DNA from 2 places in the Clostridium hominis genome. Region 2 is predicted to be linked to the other one. Evidence: a T-box and tRNA genes for the amino acid it is inferred to sense, from the RefSeq annotation. Region 2 holds a T-box; the other holds one or more tRNA genes.
The links. A T-box is a leader RNA that pairs with one kind of tRNA and senses whether it is charged. The one in region 2 lies ahead of tyrS (tyrosine--tRNA ligase), so its partner is inferred to be a tRNA-Tyr.

Region 1: it encodes a tRNA-Tyr, which carries the amino acid that the T-box ahead of tyrS (tyrosine--tRNA ligase) is inferred to sense. The anticodon was not compared.

Annotation. Positions count from the first base shown of each region.
Region 1 covers NZ_JACOOO010000035.1:31,524-41,775, forward strand. Annotated here, with positions in the region: gene recD2 (SF1B family DNA helicase RecD2) at 1-434, opposite strand, end outside; gene nagA (N-acetylglucosamine-6-phosphate deacetylase) at 543-1,682, shown strand; gene metK (methionine adenosyltransferase) at 1,725-2,900, opposite strand; SAM riboswitch class I at 2,996-3,170, opposite strand; tRNA gene H8S20_RS14875 (tRNA-Tyr) at 3,333-3,417, opposite strand; tRNA gene H8S20_RS14880 (tRNA-Thr) at 3,425-3,499, opposite strand; tRNA gene H8S20_RS14885 (tRNA-Val) at 3,505-3,580, opposite strand; tRNA gene H8S20_RS14890 (tRNA-Tyr) at 3,611-3,695, opposite strand; tRNA gene H8S20_RS14895 (tRNA-Thr) at 3,702-3,776, opposite strand; tRNA gene H8S20_RS14900 (tRNA-Tyr) at 3,797-3,881, opposite strand; gene H8S20_RS14905 (hypothetical protein) at 4,068-4,505, opposite strand; gene yyaC (spore protease YyaC) at 4,615-5,145, shown strand; gene H8S20_RS14915 (rod shape-determining protein) at 5,188-6,222, opposite strand; gene spoIIID (sporulation transcriptional regulator SpoIIID) at 6,314-6,565, opposite strand; gene H8S20_RS14925 (M23 family metallopeptidase) at 6,656-7,438, opposite strand; gene spoIID (stage II sporulation protein D) at 7,580-8,650, opposite strand; gene murA (UDP-N-acetylglucosamine 1-carboxyvinyltransferase) at 8,776-10,038, opposite strand; gene H8S20_RS14940 (hypothetical protein) at 10,059-10,252, opposite strand, start outside.
Region 2 covers NZ_JACOOO010000016.1:80,201-90,452, forward strand. Annotated here, with positions in the region: gene H8S20_RS08600 (manganese efflux pump MntP) at 1-22, opposite strand, end outside; gene H8S20_RS08605 (6-phosphofructokinase) at 246-1,463, shown strand; gene H8S20_RS08610 (aminotransferase class V-fold PLP-dependent enzyme) at 1,518-2,822, opposite strand; gene H8S20_RS08615 (hypothetical protein) at 2,971-3,621, shown strand; gene H8S20_RS08620 (DUF4397 domain-containing protein) at 3,626-4,240, shown strand; gene H8S20_RS08625 (helix-turn-helix domain-containing protein) at 4,396-4,848, opposite strand; gene abc-f (ribosomal protection-like ABC-F family protein) at 5,087-7,003, shown strand; gene tyrS (tyrosine--tRNA ligase) at 7,038-8,231, opposite strand; T-box leader at 8,495-8,760, opposite strand; gene H8S20_RS08640 (FtsX-like permease family protein) at 8,876-10,252, opposite strand, start outside.

The sequences.
Region 1 (10,252 bases), on a different contig from region 2:
ATATCTTTTAAATCTTTACTCTCTAAGTAAGAATCATATATTATACTAAATTTCTTTTCACCTATACCATCAACTTCTTTTAATCTCTCAATATTGTTATCCAGAATCTCTAAAGTCTTATCCCCAAACTTATTTACTATTTTCTTTGCAGTTACCGGTCCAATACCATGAATTATACCAGTTGATAAATACCTTTCAATCTCTTTTGCCGATGACGGTAATAACTCATGATACTCCTCTACATTAAATTGTCGACCAAACTGCTTATGATTAATCCATGACCCCTTAAAATTTATCTGCTGTCCCTCTTTAATAAGAGGCATTATTCCAACAACAGTAATTAATTCTTTATTGGCTGTTACCTTACTTACTATATATCCCGTATCTTCACTTTTAAATATAATAGCCTCAACTAATCCTTCTAGCACTTCCATTTTATTGTTCACACCTTTAAATCTTATCTTCTATATTATATAATTATATCATATTATATAAATTTAACTCATATTGCTTTAAATTTGAGTTATGTAGGAGGTATTTTTATGTTAATTAAAAATTGTAAATTAATTTACCTAGACAAAATAGAAGAAGGTTCTGTTTTGATAGAAGATGGTAAAATTAAAGAAATAAATCCTAGTTCTATAGCTAATGATAACGTTATAGATGGTAAAGGATTATATTTAAGCCCTGGATTCATAGATGTTCATATACATGGAGCTGGTGGTGTTGATACTATGGATGGAACATACGATGTTATAAATACAATAGCTAAAACTATTGCTAAACATGGTACTACTTCATTTACTCCAACTACTATGACTGTAGATAAAAAAGACATAAGAAAGGCTATGTCTGCAATTAAAGAAGCTAAAATAAAAGGTACAGATGGAGCTAACGTTTTAGGAGCCCACCTAGAAGGTCCATTTATAAGCCCTAAAGCAATAGGTGCTCAAAACCCAAACTACTTAATAGATCCAACAATTGAAAACTTTAACGAAATGGTTGGTGAAGACGAAGATGCAGTAGTTTCTATAACAATGGCACCAGAAGTAGAAGGAGCTAAAGAACTAGCTACCTATCTTTCTGATAAAGGTATAGTTTGCTCAATGGGACATACTAAAGCTAATTATGAAGAAGCTATGGACGGTATAAAGTGTGGATTCTGCCACTCAACTCACCTTTTCAATGCTATGACTCCATTTACTCATAGAGAACCTGGTGTTGTAGGGGCAATATTTGATTCAGAAATAACTACTGAAACTATATCTGATGGTATTCATATTTCTTATCCATCATTAAGAACTGCTTATAAGCAAAAAGGAACTGATAAGGTACTTTTAGTTACTGATGCAATGATGGCATGCGGAATGCAAGATGGCATGTATTCTTTAGGTGGTCAAGATGTAGAAGTTAAAAATGGTGCTGCTAGATTATTAAGTGGTTCACTTGCTGGATCAGTTCTTACTTTGGATAAAGCTATTAGAAATGTTTATAACAACTCTAATTACCCACTTAACGAAATAGTTAAAATGGCTTCATATAACGGAGCTAAACATTGCAAAGTAGAAGATAGAAAAGGCTTAATAAAAGAAGGCTTTGATGCTGACCTAGTTATTTTTGATGAAGATATAAACGTAAAAATGACTATTGTTAACGGAAACGTGGTATATAACACACTTTAATAAAAAGGAACTCACAGCAATTCCTGTGAGTTCCTTTTTTTATTATAAGTATTTCTTTATATCTTCAACTTTATTTAATCTTTCCCATGGAAGATCTAAGTCATTTCTACCGAAGTGCCCATAAGCTGCTGTTTGCTTGTAAATAGGATTTCTTAACTCTAAATCTCTTATTATTGCACCTGGCCTTAAATCAAATGATTTTTCTACTATTTTCACTATTTCTTCTTCTGAAAGTTTTCCTGTTCCAAAAGTTTCAACTTCAATTGATACTGGTTTAGCAACTCCAATAGCATAAGCTAATTGAATTTCTAATTTATCTGCAACTCCAGCTGCTACTAAGTTTTTAGCTACCCATCTAGCTGCATATGCTGCTGATCTATCAACCTTTGTTGGATCTTTTCCTGAGAAAGCTCCTCCTCCATGTCTACCGTATCCACCGTAAGTATCAACTATTATTTTTCTACCAGTTAATCCACTATCCCCTTGTGGGCCACCAACAACAAATCTTCCTGTTGGATTTATATAATACTTAGTATTTTCGTCTAAAAGCTCTGCAGGAACTACTGCTTTAATTACGTGTTCCATTAAGTCTTCCCTTATTTGTTCTTGGCTAACTTCTGGTCCATGTTGAGTTGATATTACTATTGTATCTATTCTTATAACTTTGTTATCATCATATTCTACTGTTACTTGAGTTTTTCCATCTGGTCTCAAATATGGTAATGTGCCATTTTTTCTTACTTCACTAAGTCTTCTAGATAATCTATGAGCCATTGCTATTGGTAATGGCATAAACTCTTGTGTTTCATTTGTTGCAAAACCAAACATCATTCCTTGGTCTCCTGCACCAACTGCTTCAACTGCATCTTTATCACCAGCTTTTGATTCTAATGCTTCATCAACTCCCATAGCTATATCTGATGATTGCTCATCGATAGATGTTAATACAGCACATGTATCACAGTCGAACCCAAATTTAGCTCTATCATAACCTATTTCTCTTATAGTTTCTCTAACCACCTTAGGGATATCCACATAACATGATGTTGATATTTCTCCCATTACCATAACCATTCCTGTAGTTACAGCTGTTTCACAAGCTACTCTAGCCATAGGATCCTTAGCTAGTATACTATCTAATATTCCATCTGATATTTGGTCACAGATTTTATCTGGATGACCTTCTGTTACTGATTCTGATGTAAATAATCTTCTCATTATATATCTCCTCTCTTAATTAAGATGATATTAATTCTAAAGATAAAAAAGTCTCTTCTTAAGATAAAGAAGAGACGTAATATTCAACCATGTCTTTCTTATCTTGCAAAATTAATTGCAGGAATTGGCACCACGTATACAATTAATAATTAAAAGTTAAAAATTAATAATTAAGTTAATTTAATTATTATTTATTAACTATCAACTGCTAATTGGTAACAGGTTGCCGGGTTTCACAGGGCCCTCTCCCTCTACCTCTCTTGATAAGAACTAATATCAAATTTTATTTACTTTTTATTTACTGTAATATATATTAACAATTATTAAAACTAATGTCAATAAATTTAAATTCTAATATATTCTCAACTTTTTATAATACATATTACTTATTTTAAGTCAAAATAAAAAAGCATAGATAAACTATGCTTTTAATGGTGGGGGAGGACGGATTCGAACCATCGAAACGAAACGTAACAGATTTACAGTCTGCCCCCTTTGGCCACTCGGGAACTCCCCCATTTTAATGGAGCTGGTGATCGGAGTCGAACCAACAACCTGCTGATTACAAGTCAGCTGCTCTGCCATTGAGCCACACCAGCGTATTTGGTGGAAACAACAGGGATCGAACCTGTGACCCTCTGCTTGTAAGGCAGATGCTCTCCCAGCTGAGCTATGCTTCCACGTTATTATTTATTTTTCAAAAAATTAAATGGTGGGGGAGGACGGATTCGAACCATCGAAACGAAACGTAACAGATTTACAGTCTGCCCCCTTTGGCCACTCGGGAACTCCCCCATTTAATGGAGCTGGTGATCGGAGTCGAACCAACAACCTGCTGATTACAAGTCAGCTGCTCTGCCATTGAGCCACACCAGCATATTTAATTAAGTTATTAATGGTGGGGGAGGACGGATTCGAACCATCGAAACGAAACGTAACAGATTTACAGTCTGCCCCCTTTGGCCACTCGGGAACTCCCCCATATCGTATTAATAACTTTCATCATTTCGTGCATCACTGCCGAACTGACAATGACTAGTATATATTCATAGCAACAATATTTCAAGCCTCATAATAGCTCATTTTCCGATTTTATTTTTAATTTGCTCTATTTTCCTTCATTTTACTTAATATTAAGCACTTATATAACTTTAATAGCCATTATAACTACACTAAGTCAATATATTGATTTAATATACCTACAAGCCTATCATAATCCTCTTCTACCAAGCGTTTTTTAATATATTCCATAGCTTCCTTCTTTGAATCTATGCTACCATTATTCAAAATAGAATTAACTTTAGCACAATCAACAACTGAAAGTTTATCTAATATTCCTTCAACTACATTTCTCTCATCTAAAGTTAAACTGTTAATTATATTATCTAAATTTAAAGTTAAAACATCAGAACTATTTCCCTGTAATATTTGCTTATCTGTTGATAAAGAAGTTTCTTCCACATCCCCTTCTGTAATCTCAGTTGTCTCATCTTCCAAACTACTTATATCTTTATTTTTAATATTTGGTTCATATAAAACTACTATAAATATAGTTACTACTATAACTAAAAGTGACATAGTTCTCATTATTATCTTCCATTTCATTTAATATCACCACCTTATTAAAAATATTTTCCATTTTTTCTTTTTTTATACTTATTATATTCTTAGTTTTTCTCTCATATATATTATTATTGAGGGGTGGTGGGTATATTTGAAAAGAAAAGTTAACTATAAATCTAACTTATCTTATTATGAAATTGCAGAATTTATAAGAAAATATGTAACATCTGAAACTATTATAGTTTGCATTGGCACAGATAAATGTATTGGTGATTGTTTAGGTCCTTTAGTAGGTACTTTTTTAGAAGAGTCATCCTTCCCTGTTCCTGTATATGGAACACTAGAATCACCTATCCATGCCTTAAACATAGATAAAAAAATTGATGAAATAAAAAAACTTCATCCACAAGCTACGATTATCGGAATTGACGCTTGTTTAGGAGATACTAATTCTATTGGCGAAATACATGTAAGAGATTATCCTATTCATCCCGGTAAAGGTGTAGGAAAGTCATTGCCTGAAGTAGGTGTATCCTCAATAATAGGAATAGTTGACTCTAGTGACAATGCTGAATTCTTTACCTCTAGAGGTATTAGACTTAGTTTAGTATTCGAAATGGCACGAGTTATTTGTCATGGACTAAACCATGCATATTACCTTAATTCTTCATATAATAAATAGCACTATAAGAAATAACTTATAGTGCCATTTATATATTTATAATTAATCTATTAGACTTATCTCTTTTCCAAAAATATCTGAATCTATTTTATCTATAAAGTTTAAAACTTGACCTGTCCCTTCTGCAACAGCTTCAACAGAATTATGAGCTATTTCAACTGTAACTCCAGTGTTTTCTTCTATAAGCTTATTAAGTCCATCTAATAAAGCTCCTCCACCAGTCATCAATATTCCTTTTTCTATTATATCCGCAGCTAATTCAGGTGGTGTCTTCTCTAGTATACTCTTAACTCCATCAACTATTACAGATACAGGCTCTGACAAAGCTTCTCTTACTTCTTCAGTACTTATTTCAACTTCATCTGGTAAACCTGTTATTAAATTTCTACCTTTCATAGTAGTAAATAAATTTCTTGAATCTTTAAACGCAGATCCTACTTTTATCTTAACATCTTCTGCAGTTTTCTCACCAATCATTATTTTATGTTTATTTCTAACATACTTTATTATTGCTTCATCAAATTTATCTCCAGCGATTTTGATTGATTTCCTAACAACTACTCCTCCTAATGATATAACAGCTATATCAGTAGTTCCTCCACCAATATCTACTATCATTGTTCCATTAGGCTTGGTTATATCTAATCCAGCACCTATTGCAGCTGCTAGTGGTTCTTCGATTATATGAACTTTTTTAGCCCCTGAATTTCTAGCAGCATCCATTACGGCTCTTTTTTCTACTTCAGTAGCTTGAGATGGAACACAAACCATTACTCTTGGAGCTACTATTCTTCCCTTACCACAAGCCTTTTTAATAAATTCCTTTAACATTCTTTCAGTAACATCGTAATCAGAAATAACTCCATCTCTTAGCGGACGTACTGCAACTATATTTCCTGGAGTTCTTCCGATCATCTTTCTTGCTTCTTCACCTACTGCTAGTACCTTATTATTATTTTTATTTATGGCTACTACTGACGGTTCTTTTAATAATATACCTTTACCTTTTACATAAACAAGCACTGTAGCAGTCCCTAAGTCTATTCCAAGGTCGTTCCCACTTCTCCAAAACCACATTTTCTTCACTCCTACTAGATATATAATAATTCAAGATAATTCTTTTTTAGACAAATTATTCTTTAAAAATATTATATATGTAAAGGTATTATCATTCAATAGCTTTGTATTTTAATTTAGTAGCTTTTCCACCTCTAATATGTCTTTCTGCCTTATTTAATTCAAGTATATTTTGTGTCTGCTCTGCAATACTGGGATTAATTTTAGGCAATCTTTCTGTCATATCCTTATGAATAGTACTTTTACTTACTCCAAATACCTTAGCAGTTTTTCTTATAGTAGCTTTTGAATCAATAATATATTGAGCAACTTCTAGTACTCTTTCTTCAATGTAGTCTTTCAAAATGTAACCTCCTCAAAAAATAGATTTAATTAAAATATAATTCTTATTAGTAATCAGCCATTTGAAATTCAAATGGCTGATTTATTTTTCTTAGAAACTAAAGTAATCTGATGGATTTACTTGGTTTCCTTCAGAATCTTCAACTTGTAGATTTAATACATCTCCACATACTTCTGAAGTAAATATCATTGAACTATTTCCAACGATTCCAATTTGATCGCCTGCTGAAACTGTATCTCCAACAGCAACTGAAACTTCTCCATCTAAATTTGCATACTTAGTCTTTAATCCATTTGTGTGTTCTATAACTATAAAGTTTCCATCTTCTGTGCTCTTTGATACCTCAATTACCTTACCTTCTGCTGCAGCATTAACAGCTGTTCCTACAGAAGCACTTAAATCAATACCTCTTCTAGTTCTATCTACTGTTCCACTTTCACTATTTTGTAACCTAACCATTTCCTTATACTCTCTAGAAATCATACCTTCTAAAGGTAATTGGAAAACTACTTCTGTTACTGTATTAGAAACAGGAACATCTTCTGTGTTATCAGCTACTTCTGTATAGTCATCTACTTCTTCGTTGTTAGCAACTTCATCTAATTCATTTGATCCCTCTGCCACATTGTCACCATTTTCAACTCTATCTGCATTTGGCATTTCATTTCTTGAAGTTTCTGCAGAATCATTTGTTGAATCCTCAACATTTAGAGTAAATTCATTATTATGATCATTACTTTGCTTCAACTCATTATTTTTCTTAATAGTAAAGGCTGCTACAACTGCAACTATACATAAGCAAATTAGTAGAATAAAGTAAAAGCCCTCCCTTCTAAAAAAGTCTTTAACCTTATCTTTGTTGTTTAAATTCATATCAACACCTCCTTTTTGTAGTCTTGCCCCCCCTACAAATTTAATTCAATTTATACTCAATTTCCGTACTACAAATTTCATCAAAAAAAAACAAAAAGACTCTTGTTTTTCAACAAAAGTCTTTAAAAATACTCTATTTATTTATTCTCCAAATTTTAAATTTGTAATTTCAACTCCAGTATAGTAATGTTTAAGAATTTCTTCATAGCTCTTTCCTTCTTTACCCATTACATTAGCACCCCATTGACTCATTCCAACTCCATGCCCATACCCTTTACATTTAAATATTATATTTCCATCATTTATTTCATAAGTAAAATTACTTGAATTTAATCCATATAAAAATCTAAAATCCTGCCCCCTAATTGTTTCACCCGCGACTTGAATCTCTTTTACCCCACCTGCTTCACTTTTAGATGTAATGTTTATGCTACTTTCAATATTATCCTCATTTAATGACGAGTTTGGATACTTCTCTTCAAATTTATTAATAAACTCACTGATTGTCATAGGTACTTCACTCTCAAATTTAGGTGATATTTCTTCTCCAGAGCTCTCTACTGACCTTAAATACGGTATATCTGACCAATATAAATCAACTGAGTTTTCAGTTTTTCCTGAACTAGTTGAGAAAAACTGAGGATAAAGAACTAATTCATTTTGATAACTTAATACTTGACCTTTGGTTGATTCAACAGCCTCACTTATCTTATTCCAATTTTCATCTCTAACACTTTCATCCCATAACTCAAGTCTAACAGCTTTAGACGTATAAACTTGACAATGTGTAGAATCACATATATCTGCTCCATTAGCTTTTACACAGTTCTTAATTTTTTTACTAGCTAAATATGTTCTAGCAGCTACAGCTTGAGCTTTTAAAGCTTCCATCTCAAAGGATGCTGGCATCTCATTTGAAATTACACCACATATATATTCTTCTAATGGAACATCAACAATCTTATTTTGTGAAGTTATATATACACTTACTGTTTCATCACCACTTAAAGTTATATCCTTAATCTCTACTGTTGATGCTGTAGGTTCAGTTTGCTCTGTTTCTATATCTACTTCTGATAATTCATTCCCCTTGATTCCTTTTGATTTAATCAACATACTTGGTGTAATTATCATAAATAATACTATACAAATTGTAGTAAATAATATAAATTTAATTCCTTCATCTAAATCTAACTTATACCTTTTATTCATCCCTAACCTCCCACTATCTTTATCCATAAACTATATATATGTTTTAATCTGTAAAATAATTCTATAACATATAAAAAAATAAAGACATATCTAATCAGCATGTCTTTATTTTAAATATAACTATTTTATATTTTAATTCTATGAACATTAGCTCCTAAGCTATTAAATTTATCTTCAATTCTTGTATAACCTCTATCTATATGGTGAATTTCACTTATTATAGTCTCTCCATTTGCAACTAAACCTGCTAAAATCATAGCAGCGCCTGCTCTTAGATCTGTTGCTTTCACCTCACATCCTGTTAGTTGCTTAACACCTTCAACTATAGCTATTCTTCCATCTATCTTTATATTTGCTCCCATTCTAACCAGTTCACCAACATGCATAAATCTATTTTCAAATACAGTTTCTGTTATAATACTTACTCCATTAGTAAGTGACAGCAATGCCATCATCTGCGGTTGCATATCTGTAGGGAAACCTGGATATGGTAAAGTTTTAATATCTACTGGGAACCTATCTTCAGTGCCATCTACTAACATTTTTTCGCCATCTATTTTAAATTTCACTCCAACTTCGGTTAATTTTTCTATACAAGGCATTAAATGCTCTTCATTTACTCCATTTATAGTTATCTTACTCTTAGTTATTGCTGCTGCTACAATAAATGTTCCAGCCTCAATTCTATCGTATATAGGTGTAAATGATTCTGTTTCTTTTAATTCTTTAACTCCAGTTATAGTTATTCTTCCATAGCCTGCACCTTCTACTTTAGCACCCATACTATTAAGGAATCGTGCTAAATCCCATATCTCTGGTTCTTCAGCTGCATTTTCTATTATAGTAACTCCTTCAGCACATACCGCTGCCATCATTAAATTTTCTGTAGCTCCGACGGAAGGAAAGTCTAAATATACCCTTCCACCCTTTAATCCTTCAGTTTTTGTATTAATATATCCATGACCACTTTCAATATCGACACCTAATTTTTTAAATCCTTTAAGATGAAGATCAACAGGTCTACTTCCTATATTGCAACCTCCAGGCATTGATATCTTACATCTACCAAATCTAGCAAGCATAGGTCCAACAATTAAAAATGATGCCCTCATACGTTTTATTAAATCATTGCTTGGCTCTATCTCCTTTAAATTCGAAGTATCTATTATTAAATCTCCTGTTATATCAGAAAACTCAACAGAACATTCTAACTCTCTCAATAAATTTACTAACACTAGAACATCTTCAAGTAAAGGCACTTTTTTTATTGTTATTTTTCTAGGATTTAAGATAGTTGCTACAATTATAGGTAAAACTGAGTTTTTCGCTATACTTATATCAACTTCCCCTTGAAGTTTATTACCGCCTTTAACTATAATTTTTTCCATATTACCCTCCATATTAATTGTTAGTATGTTACAAAAATTATTGGTGTTCCTATAATCATATACTTTCCAGTATCATAATTAATTTGTCCTAGGTTAATCTTACTTCCATCAATAAATTCTGCCTTCAACACTTTTCCGTTACTTATTTCCGCTTCTTCTATAGTATCTTCATTTATTCCATCTAATATAAATGGTAATATATTTTTTTCTTCAT
Region 2 (10,252 bases):
TAATTAAATGTCTTAAATCCATATCCACTCTCCTAATTAGCAACTTACTTCTATATAATTGTATTAATAATTTTCTTTACATATGAATTATATTATTTAATTATTAGAATTTATTAATTACCACTTTATTTTTCATACTTTTTATTGTATAGTATATATTGTATTTTAAATAATGACTAAATTGTGTATCACATTTAATATATTTTATAATTATTTTTAAATTTCACATAAAGGGGAGTAACATAATGGCAAATTGTATCATAGCTCAATCTGGTGGTCCTACATCTGTAATTAACTCTAGTGTTGTTGGATTAGTAGATGCTAATAAAGATTTAAAGATTTTTGATAAAGTTTATGCTGGTTTAAACGGAATAGAAGGTATACTTAATGGAAATATCATAGAGCTATCTAGCTTTAGTGATGAAGAGATTAACTCATTTAGATATACTCCTTCATCTGGGTTAGGTTCTTGCAGATATAAAATGAAAAAGTTAGAAGAATCAACAGAGGAATATGATAAACTATTAGAAATTTTAAAGGCTAATGATATAAAAGCTTTCTTTTATGTTGGTGGAAATGATTCAATGGACACTACTGCAAAACTTGGTAAGTACGCTAAAGAAACAGGTCTAGATATTAAATTTATAGGTATTCCAAAAACTATAGATAATGATTTAATGTATACAGATCATACTCCTGGTTTTGGATCAGCTGCAAAGTTTATTGCAACAACAGTTCTTGAAACATACTTAGATTCATCAGTATACATAAATAACGGAATATTTATTGTAGAAACTATGGGGCGTGATACTGGATGGCTTGCAGCATCATCTGCTTTAGCTAAGCTTAACGGTAAACAAGTTGCTGATTTTATATACTTACCTGAATCTGCTTTTGATGTAGATAAGTTTTTACATGATGTAAAACTAAAATTTGAAGAACAAAATCAAGTATACATAGTTGTATCTGAAGGAATTAGAACTGCTGATGGTACATTTGTTGCTGAAACATCTTCACAAGCTCACGATAAATTTGGACATGCTCAACTTGGTGGAGTTGGTATGTATTTAAAGAATTTAATAATTCAATCTGGAATTACAAAAAGAGTTAAAGCTTTAGAACTTGGAGTTCTTCAAAGATGCGCTATGCACTGTGCTTCAAGCTTAGATTTAGAAGAAGCTCATCAGGCTGGTTATGAAGCATTAAAGTATGCTAATATGGGGCATAGTGGATATATGGTTGCTATAAAAAGAGAATCAAATGTTCCTTACTCAAGCTCATATTTCTTAGTGGAAGCTGATAAAATAGCTAATAATGTTAAATACTTCCCTAAGGAATGGATTAACGAAGAAGGTAATGGTATAACTGAAGAAGCTATTGAATACCTGGCTCCGCTTGTATCATCACTTCCATCAATTTTAACTCAGTCACCTATGCCTAATTTTAAGGTGTTTAATAAATAAAAATAAATGCTTAATGATAGCTACACCCATGGCATCATTAAGCATTTTACCTTTTTATTTATTTTTAGGTAAATACCTTCTACATATATACTCTATAGTATCTAAGAAAATATCTACTTCTTTTTCGGTATTATATATTCCAAGACTTACTCTAACCATCCCTGGAATTCCATTCTTACCTATATATTCATCAAGGTCTTTATCATTAATTCCTAATAATCTCCTTGTATATGGATGTGCACAGAAACCTCCTTGCCTAACTGCAATACCTCTTATATTAGCAAGTCTTTCTCCAACCTCTTCATAGCTCATTCCATCTATATTAAATACCATTATTCCTAACCTATCATCTATATTTTTACAATCTCCGTATAAACGAATATTGTCTATACTTTTCATACCTTGTAATAATCTTGAAAATATATTTTTCTCATTTTCTTCTATTGTCCTAAATCCTATTGTTTCCATATCCTTTATAGCTTGCGCCATAGCTACTGCACCAAAAAAATTAGGTGTTCCCGGTTCATTTTTCTCTGGAGTATCTAAATAAACCTGACCATCATCCCTAACCATATATACTATTCCTCCTCCTAGAATATCAGGAGGATAATAATTAAAAGTTTTCTTCAGGCCAATTATTGCCCCACTACCAAAGGGAGCATACATCTTATGTGCTGAAAACACTAAATAATCTATATTTTCATCACTTTTCACTCCAAGCATGGATATCTTCTTATGAGCTACTAACTGAGCTCCATCAACAATTATATGGGCTCCATATTTATGAGCAAGTCTTGCTGCTCTTCTTATATCATTTAAATATCCAGTAACATTAGATGCACCACTTATAGTAACATACTTTACCTTCCCACAATATTTTATTAGCATTTCTTCAAGGTCATCTATTTTTACTCTTCCATTGTCGTCCACTTCTAAATATTTTAAGTTGCATTTTCCTCTCCAAGGCAAATCGTTTGAGTGATGTTCCATTCTAGTTGTAATAACAACATCGTCTCTATCTTTAATTAATATATTGGATAATCTATTTATCCCCATTGTAGTATTGTCTGTAAAAATAGCTGTATATAAATCTTGAGGTGCATTAAAATAATTCATTATATACTTTCGGCATTCCTCATAAGTATCACTACAAAATTGCGATTTTTGCCCATCACCTCTAGCTATTGATCCATACATTTCACTACATTCTATTACTCTTTTCAACACTCTTTTAAATGCCGGAGTGGTAGCTGCATTATCAAAATTTATAGGAACAATTTTGCCTCTTCCTTCAACTGTAACTTTTCTATCTATCCCTACAAATAAATCTCTTATCTTTTCCATACTAGCTTTATGCATAACAATCCCTCCCCCTACATTCTATTCTTATAAGTAATTTAGTGTTCTTTTTATCGTACTAAATTGCCTCCTTACATCATATTCTATAAAGTAACATATGTCCCAAAATAGACATATATTGGTAATAAATTATACTTGGAGGATATAAATGGATTCAAATAAAAACCCAAAAAACAAAAAAGATAATGATTTAACTTTTGCTCCTATGAATATTCAAGATGCTCTTAAGCCTGCGAATTTTCCTACTCCTAATATTACTGGAGGCCCTATGAGTAATGGGACAATGTATATGTGCTTTCCTGCTCCATCAATCAACATGATGAATCCAGCAATGAATACAGATAATATGACAAACATTGTACCATCAACTCCATACCCTTCAAATATTCCTGATATTGAAAAAACAGAGATGAATAATCCTAAAAATACTATTAATTCAAATACTACACAAAATGTTCCTAGTAATTTGCCAAGCAATTCTAGCCAACTTGAATATCCATCAGAGGTGAATTCAGAAGATTTGTATTCCTATAATAAACCTAGGCTAAATGATAATTACGATACTAACTTAATAAACCCTTTAGATATTTTAAGAAATTTCTCATTTGAAGATATTCAATTATCTGATGGTTGTCGAGGTGACAGCAAAGAGGATGATGTAGAGGAAATATTTAAAAAGATAGAAGAAAATAATTCTGTCGTATTAGCTACTATGAAAGCTTACAGAATTCCGTATCCTATAGCTAAGTTACTAATAAAAAATATAATTAAACTTACTCTTGAGTATAAAGGAAGGTGATATTATGACTTATCTAAGAGTAAATGCACCTAACGTTAACTCTGGTTTTAGAGTGCTTCACGCAGTGCCAAATGCTCCTAATGTAGATGTTTATGCTAATGGAAGTTTACTAGTATCAAATCTATCCTTTAGTTCAATATCTACCTATTTAAGTTTAACTCCTGGAACTTATGAACTTCAAATATATAGATCAGGATTCTATGATACTCCATTAGCTACACAGAATGTTCAACTAGCACCAAGTGCTAATTATACTATTTCTGTAGTTACATTAGGCGGATTATTTCTATTTAAATTAAGAGATGCTCCAATTGCAGTTTCCCCTAATTCTAGTTATTTAAGATTTATGAATCTTTCACAAACTGCCCCACTACTTAATCTAAATTTACCTAATGGAACTCAACTTTTTAATTCTGTTGAATACTTAGAAACAACAGGCTACTATACAACTTCTCCTGGAATATATAACTTTGTAGTTGAGTTCTCTGGTGGAACAGCTGTAAACAAAAATCTAAAAGACTTAACACTAGAAGGTGGAAAGCTTTATACAATCTATGTTATAGGCGTATTTGACGGCAAACCGCCTCTTGGATACTTGTTTGTTGAGGATGAGAGATAGAAATATTAATATTCTGTGGTTTTTAGATTTCAAAGGACAGTAGATAGCCATCTACTGTCCTTCAAATTTTTAATATTTATCTATTCTACAAATTTAAATTTAACAATTAGAACAATATTTCAATTATACATTTAAAATAATGAGAAAACTAAACTTTATTTTATTTTGCTTCGTTTTTTTGATATTTTAAATTTTTGATAAAGAATATCCTTTAAAACCAAAGCAGTATCCTCATCATTAAAATTGAACTCATTTTTACAATCATCATACAACTGAGATATTTTTTCACAATAACTGTTTATTCCTTGCATACCTTGATAAGATGCTAAAATTGGATACTTCTTGCTCCATGCACTAGTCCAGTCAATTTCATCCACTATCATTTCTATACTTGTAATATCACCACTAAGATTACTTTCATTTATAAGATAGTCATAACTTACATTATATAGTTGGCTTAACAACTTGACCTTAATTAACTCAGGAATTGTTTGGTCCATTTCCCATTTGCTCACTGTTTGCCTTGATACACCTAATTTATCAGCAACATCTTCTTGAGATAACCCTGCTTTTTTGCGTAAATCTAGTAATTTATCACCTAATGACATAATAATCACACACCTTTCAATTATTCTGAGCTTACTTGTATCTAAAGTATACTTGAAATATAAAGTGCTTTCTAGCAATTAAACTTGGAATTTTGTCAACTATAATTAACATTTTTAATATAAGTATTCCCCACTTGATATAAACTCCCCAATACCTTCCTGTAATTTTTTCTCCTATTTGAATAAACATAATGTTAATAGTATAATTATATGGAAACTTCGGGATATGGAGGAGAATATGATAGTTTTAAGTTGTAAAGATATATGTAAAAGTTATGGAATTAGAGATGTACTTAAAAAAGTTACATTTTCAATAAATGAAGGTGATAAGGTTGGTATTATCGGAGCTAACGGTGAAGGTAAATCGACTCTATTTAAGATAATATGTAAAGAATTATCTCAAGACTCTGGAGAAATTTTTATAGATAAAAATAAAACTCTTGGGTACTTATCTCAGAATCTTAATTTAGATACAGATAAAAATATCTACGAAGAAACACTTTCTGTATTTGATGAGCTTATTAACATAGAAAATAAATTATCTACATTAGAAATAAAAATGAATGAGCCTTATGATGAATCTAAAGCAGAATATCATGAAAAGTTAATTAAAGATTATACTACACTTCAAGATATTTATTCTCATAAAGGTGGATACGTATATAAAGGTGAAATATCTAGAGTATTAAAAGGTCTTGGGTTTACTGAAAATGATTTTTATAAAGATATAAATACTTTAAGTGGTGGACAAAAAACTAGAGTAGCTCTTTGTAAGCTATTATTAAGAAAACCAGATATATTACTTCTAGATGAACCTACTAACCACCTTGATTTAGAAGCTATAGCTTGGCTAGAAGAGTATATGAAAACTTATAAAGGTACAGTCTTAGTAATTTCCCATGATAGATTCTTCTTAGATTCAGTTACTAACAATACTTTTGAAGTAATAAATGGTGAGGTTGAATGTTATAACGTTCCTTATACTAAGTTTATTGAATTAAGAAAGAAAAACTATGAGGCTAAGTTAAAAGCTTACAACCTTCAGCAAGCAGAAATAAAAAGACAAGAAGCTATAATTGAAAAGTTCCGTTCGTTTAACAGAGAAAAAAGTATAAGAGCCGCTGAGAGTAGAGAAAAAGCTTTAGATAAAATGGAGAGAATAGATGCTCCTACTCATGAAAAAGAAGGTTCTAAAATTAAATTTGAAGCTTCAATAAAAAGTGGATACGATGTACTTCACATTGAAAAAATGAGTAAAGCTTATGGTGATAAAGTACTGTTTAAAAATCTTAATATGGATCTAAAACGCGGTGAAAAAATAGCTTTAATAGGTGAAAATGGTAGAGGTAAAACTACCCTATTCAAAATAATAATGGATGTTGTTGAAGCTGATACTGGAGTTAAAGTTCTTGGAACTAACGTTAATGTTGGTTACTATGACCAAGAACAATCTGACTTAGATTTAAATAAAACAATTTTAGATGAAGTATGGGATGCTTTTCCTAATATGACTACAACAAAGCTTAGAAATGCTCTAGCATCTTTCCTATTTACAGGTGATGATGTATTTAAAGTTATAAATACTCTAAGTGGCGGTGAAAAGTGTAGAATTAATTTATTAAAGCTTATGCTTTCTAAATCTAACCTATTACTAATGGATGAACCTACTAACCACCTTGATATTATTTCTAGAGAAGCTTTAGAAGACGCTATATTGGAATATGATGGAACATTAATGATAATTTCCCATGATAGATATTTCTTGAATAAAGTAATTGGAAGAATTTTAGAGCTTAATGAAGATGGTGTAACTGAGTATCTTGGTAACTATAATTACTATCAAGAAAAGAAGCTTAACCCAAGTAGATTTGAAGATTACGAAGAGATAGCTAATGGAAAAACTAAAACTCAAATTAAAGAAGATAAGAAAAAGAAAAGAGAAGCTGAAAAAGAAGCTAAGTCTATGCAGCTTAAATTAAAAAATATCGAAAAAACAATAGCTGAAAAAGAAGACCAATTAGTTAAGCTTCAAGAAGATCTTTGCTTAGAAGAAATTTACTCTAATCCAACAGAAAGCCAAAGAGTAAATAATGAGATTAAAGATTTAGAAGAAGAAATAGCTAACCTTTATGAAGAATGGGAAAATATGGTCTAGCGCATAAAAAATGGTGGCATAAAGCCACCATTTTTTAATTTATAATTATTTTAATAAACTTCTTCTTTCCAATTTGAATTATAAGTTCAGGTACTAGTAAAACCTCATCAATATTATTTATTCTTTCCCCATTTACTTTGACTCCACCTTGGTCGATTAACCTTCTAAATTCTTTTTTGCTTGGAACTAACTTATTCTCTAAAACTATATCGGCTAAATTAAAATCACCTGAGTTAACTTCTACAGTTTTTATATCTTCAGGAATTTCTCCTTTTTGAAAGACCTTTCTAAACCTTTCTTCTGCAGCTGTCGCTTCTTCTCTTCCATGGTATAACTCTACTATTTCTTTAGCTAAAGAAATTTTCACATCTCTAGGATTTACTTTATCTTCTTCAAGATCCTTCTTTATCTTTTCAACTACATCTGGATGAATATCTGCAACTAATTCAAAGTATTTAATTATTAAGTTATCTGGTATAGTCATAGCTTTTTCAAACATAATTGCTGCATCCTCATCTATGCCAATGTAGTTTCCTAAGCTTTTGCTCATCTTATTTTCACCATCAAGACCTTCTAATAATGGCATAATTATTATTGATTGTGGCTCTTGCCCAAATTCTTTTTGAAGCATTCTTCCCATTAAAACATTAAATCTTTGGTCAGTTCCTCCCATTTCAATATCAGCTTTAATCTCTACTGAATCAAATCCTTGCATTAATGGATAGAAAAACTCATGAAGAGATATGGACATATTACTTTCGTATCTCTTTTTAAAATCCTCTCTTTCTAGCATTCTTGCAACTGTAGATTTTGCAGCTAGTTTTATTACTTCTTCAAAAGTCATCTTAGATAGCCATTCACTATTAAACTTAACTTCTGTTTTATCTCTATCAAGTATCTTAAATATTTGCGTCTCATAAGTTTTTGCATTTTCAAGTACTTGTTCTGTTGTTAACGGCTTTCTAGCCTTTGATTTCCCTGTTGGATCTCCTATCTTCCCTGTAAAATCTCCAATTATTATAACTACCTTGTGTCCTAAATCCTGTATTTGCTTTAGTTTTCTTAAAACTACAGTATGACCTAAATGAATATCTGGAGCACTTGGATCTAATCCTAATTTAACTACTAACTCTTTTTTACTTTTTAATTTCTCCTTTAATTCTTCAAGTCCTATTATTTCATCTACACCTTTGCTTATTATCTTTATTTGTTCATCTATATTAATCATCTTTATTCCTCCAAAATTTTCTTTGTTTTCTTATATAATTTTATAAGGAAACACACTACTCATATACATTCGTAGGTGTACACTTCCAGTGTAACTTCAATCTACCAAATCATAAATTTGGATTTTCAGTTAAGTTCGGTTACCTAAATTACATGTGCGCCCTGTGGGTGAAATTTAGAACCTCACTTATAGTAACTCATAACTTTCTCTATACTTAAAAATCCGCGCGTATATTTTTAAATATAAAAAAGCCCCCGTCCTACTAAAAGGACGAGAGCATAAAACTCACGTGTTACCACCTAATTTCATTGTTAACTCACACTAACAACCTCTTCAGGTACGCCAAATAAGATACTTTGGTTATACCCTAGCACTATAACGGGTGCGAATCCGACATCTGCCTACTGGTTGTAATCTTTCGGAGTGCTGCTCAGAGACGTATTCAAATTAACTCGTTATGTCCTTCTCACCAACCAGGACCTCTCTTTATAACTCTATTAATTCTACTCTTTCTCTTCAAAGCTTTAACAATTCAATTCTTATTTATTATTATATGCTTGTTTTTTTCTTTGTCAACATAAACCTAGTTTAAAAGTTGAACTTTTACGCTTAGTAGTTTAGTAAACTTTCAATTCCTATTTGTTTTAATTATTAACATTTCTTTTAAATGTATAGTATGTTCCTAAAAAATAACTTAAATAAACAATAAGCATTAAAACAATACCAAAGCTTATACTTAAAATAAATATTTTTTCTCCTACAAACACTGTAATTATATCTTTATAAAAAATATAAAAATTATATATAAATATTGCAACTCCAATCATTGCTATAGCAATAGGAACTATAAAATATATTGAAATTTGCTTTAATATTATCTTACTTATCTCCTTATCCTCAACACCTAATTTTCTAAGTATATTAAATCTATCTTTATGTTCAATAGACTCAGCTAGTTGACTTAATGATAAAACAGTTAAACTTATCATAAGTAGTACCACACCTAAATATATGCCGAGGATTCTCATAGCTAAAGTTGTAACTAAAATATTATTAGTCTCTAACGATTTAACACTTGTATCAATTACCCTATATGTTATATCCCATTCATTACTATACTTTTCTACGAATTTAGAATTATTTTTTCTAAACCACTCATTTACGTAGTTGTTTTGGAATTCATTAGCCTCTTCATAACTCATTTCACTATTAATATTAGCTACAAAATTAGTTTCTAAAAATTCAAGATTATCACATATTTCATCTGGTAAAATCATAATACTATCTGAAAATGGACTATAAAAACCTTCTCCAATAGATTCTTTATAATTTGATTTTTCACTTATTTTTAAAACTTCACCATCAATATTAAAAGTAGAGTGATTTTTAATATAATTGTTTATTTCTTCATCAGTTACGGCACTATACCATTGAGTGGTAAACTCATTATCCTTTAACTCTATTTCTTCATATCCTAACATACTTCTTAGTTGATTAAAGTCACTTAATCTAATTGCTAAAGTTGATTCACTATTTTCATCTGCTTTTACAATATATTTTTCTACCTGGCAATAACTATCTGCATCATATCCCTTATCCTTTAAGTAATCTATTATCTCTATATAATCTAATTGGGGTAGTTCTTGTACATCATTTATATTAGCTTGTTCTAAAAGACTTGTAGTATAATTATTCCTTATATCTATATCATAAGGAACCCTCATATCTAAATATCCAAGTGCCCATTGAGCCATTACAAGAGTTATTATAAAACTAATCATAGCCCCTAAAAAAGTCATTGATATTGTAGCCATTAATATTGGTGCTGTCTTTATTTTAGATACTATTGATCCTATTAAAAATAAATTTGTTCCTTCATATTTAAAGTTAGTCCACTTATTTTTTATATAAATCATTATATAAGCAATTGAATAGAATAACGCATAAGTTCCAAGTATGAAAGTAATTAGAGAAATACCTATATACATAAGCATTCTTACACTATAGTCAATTTTTGAATT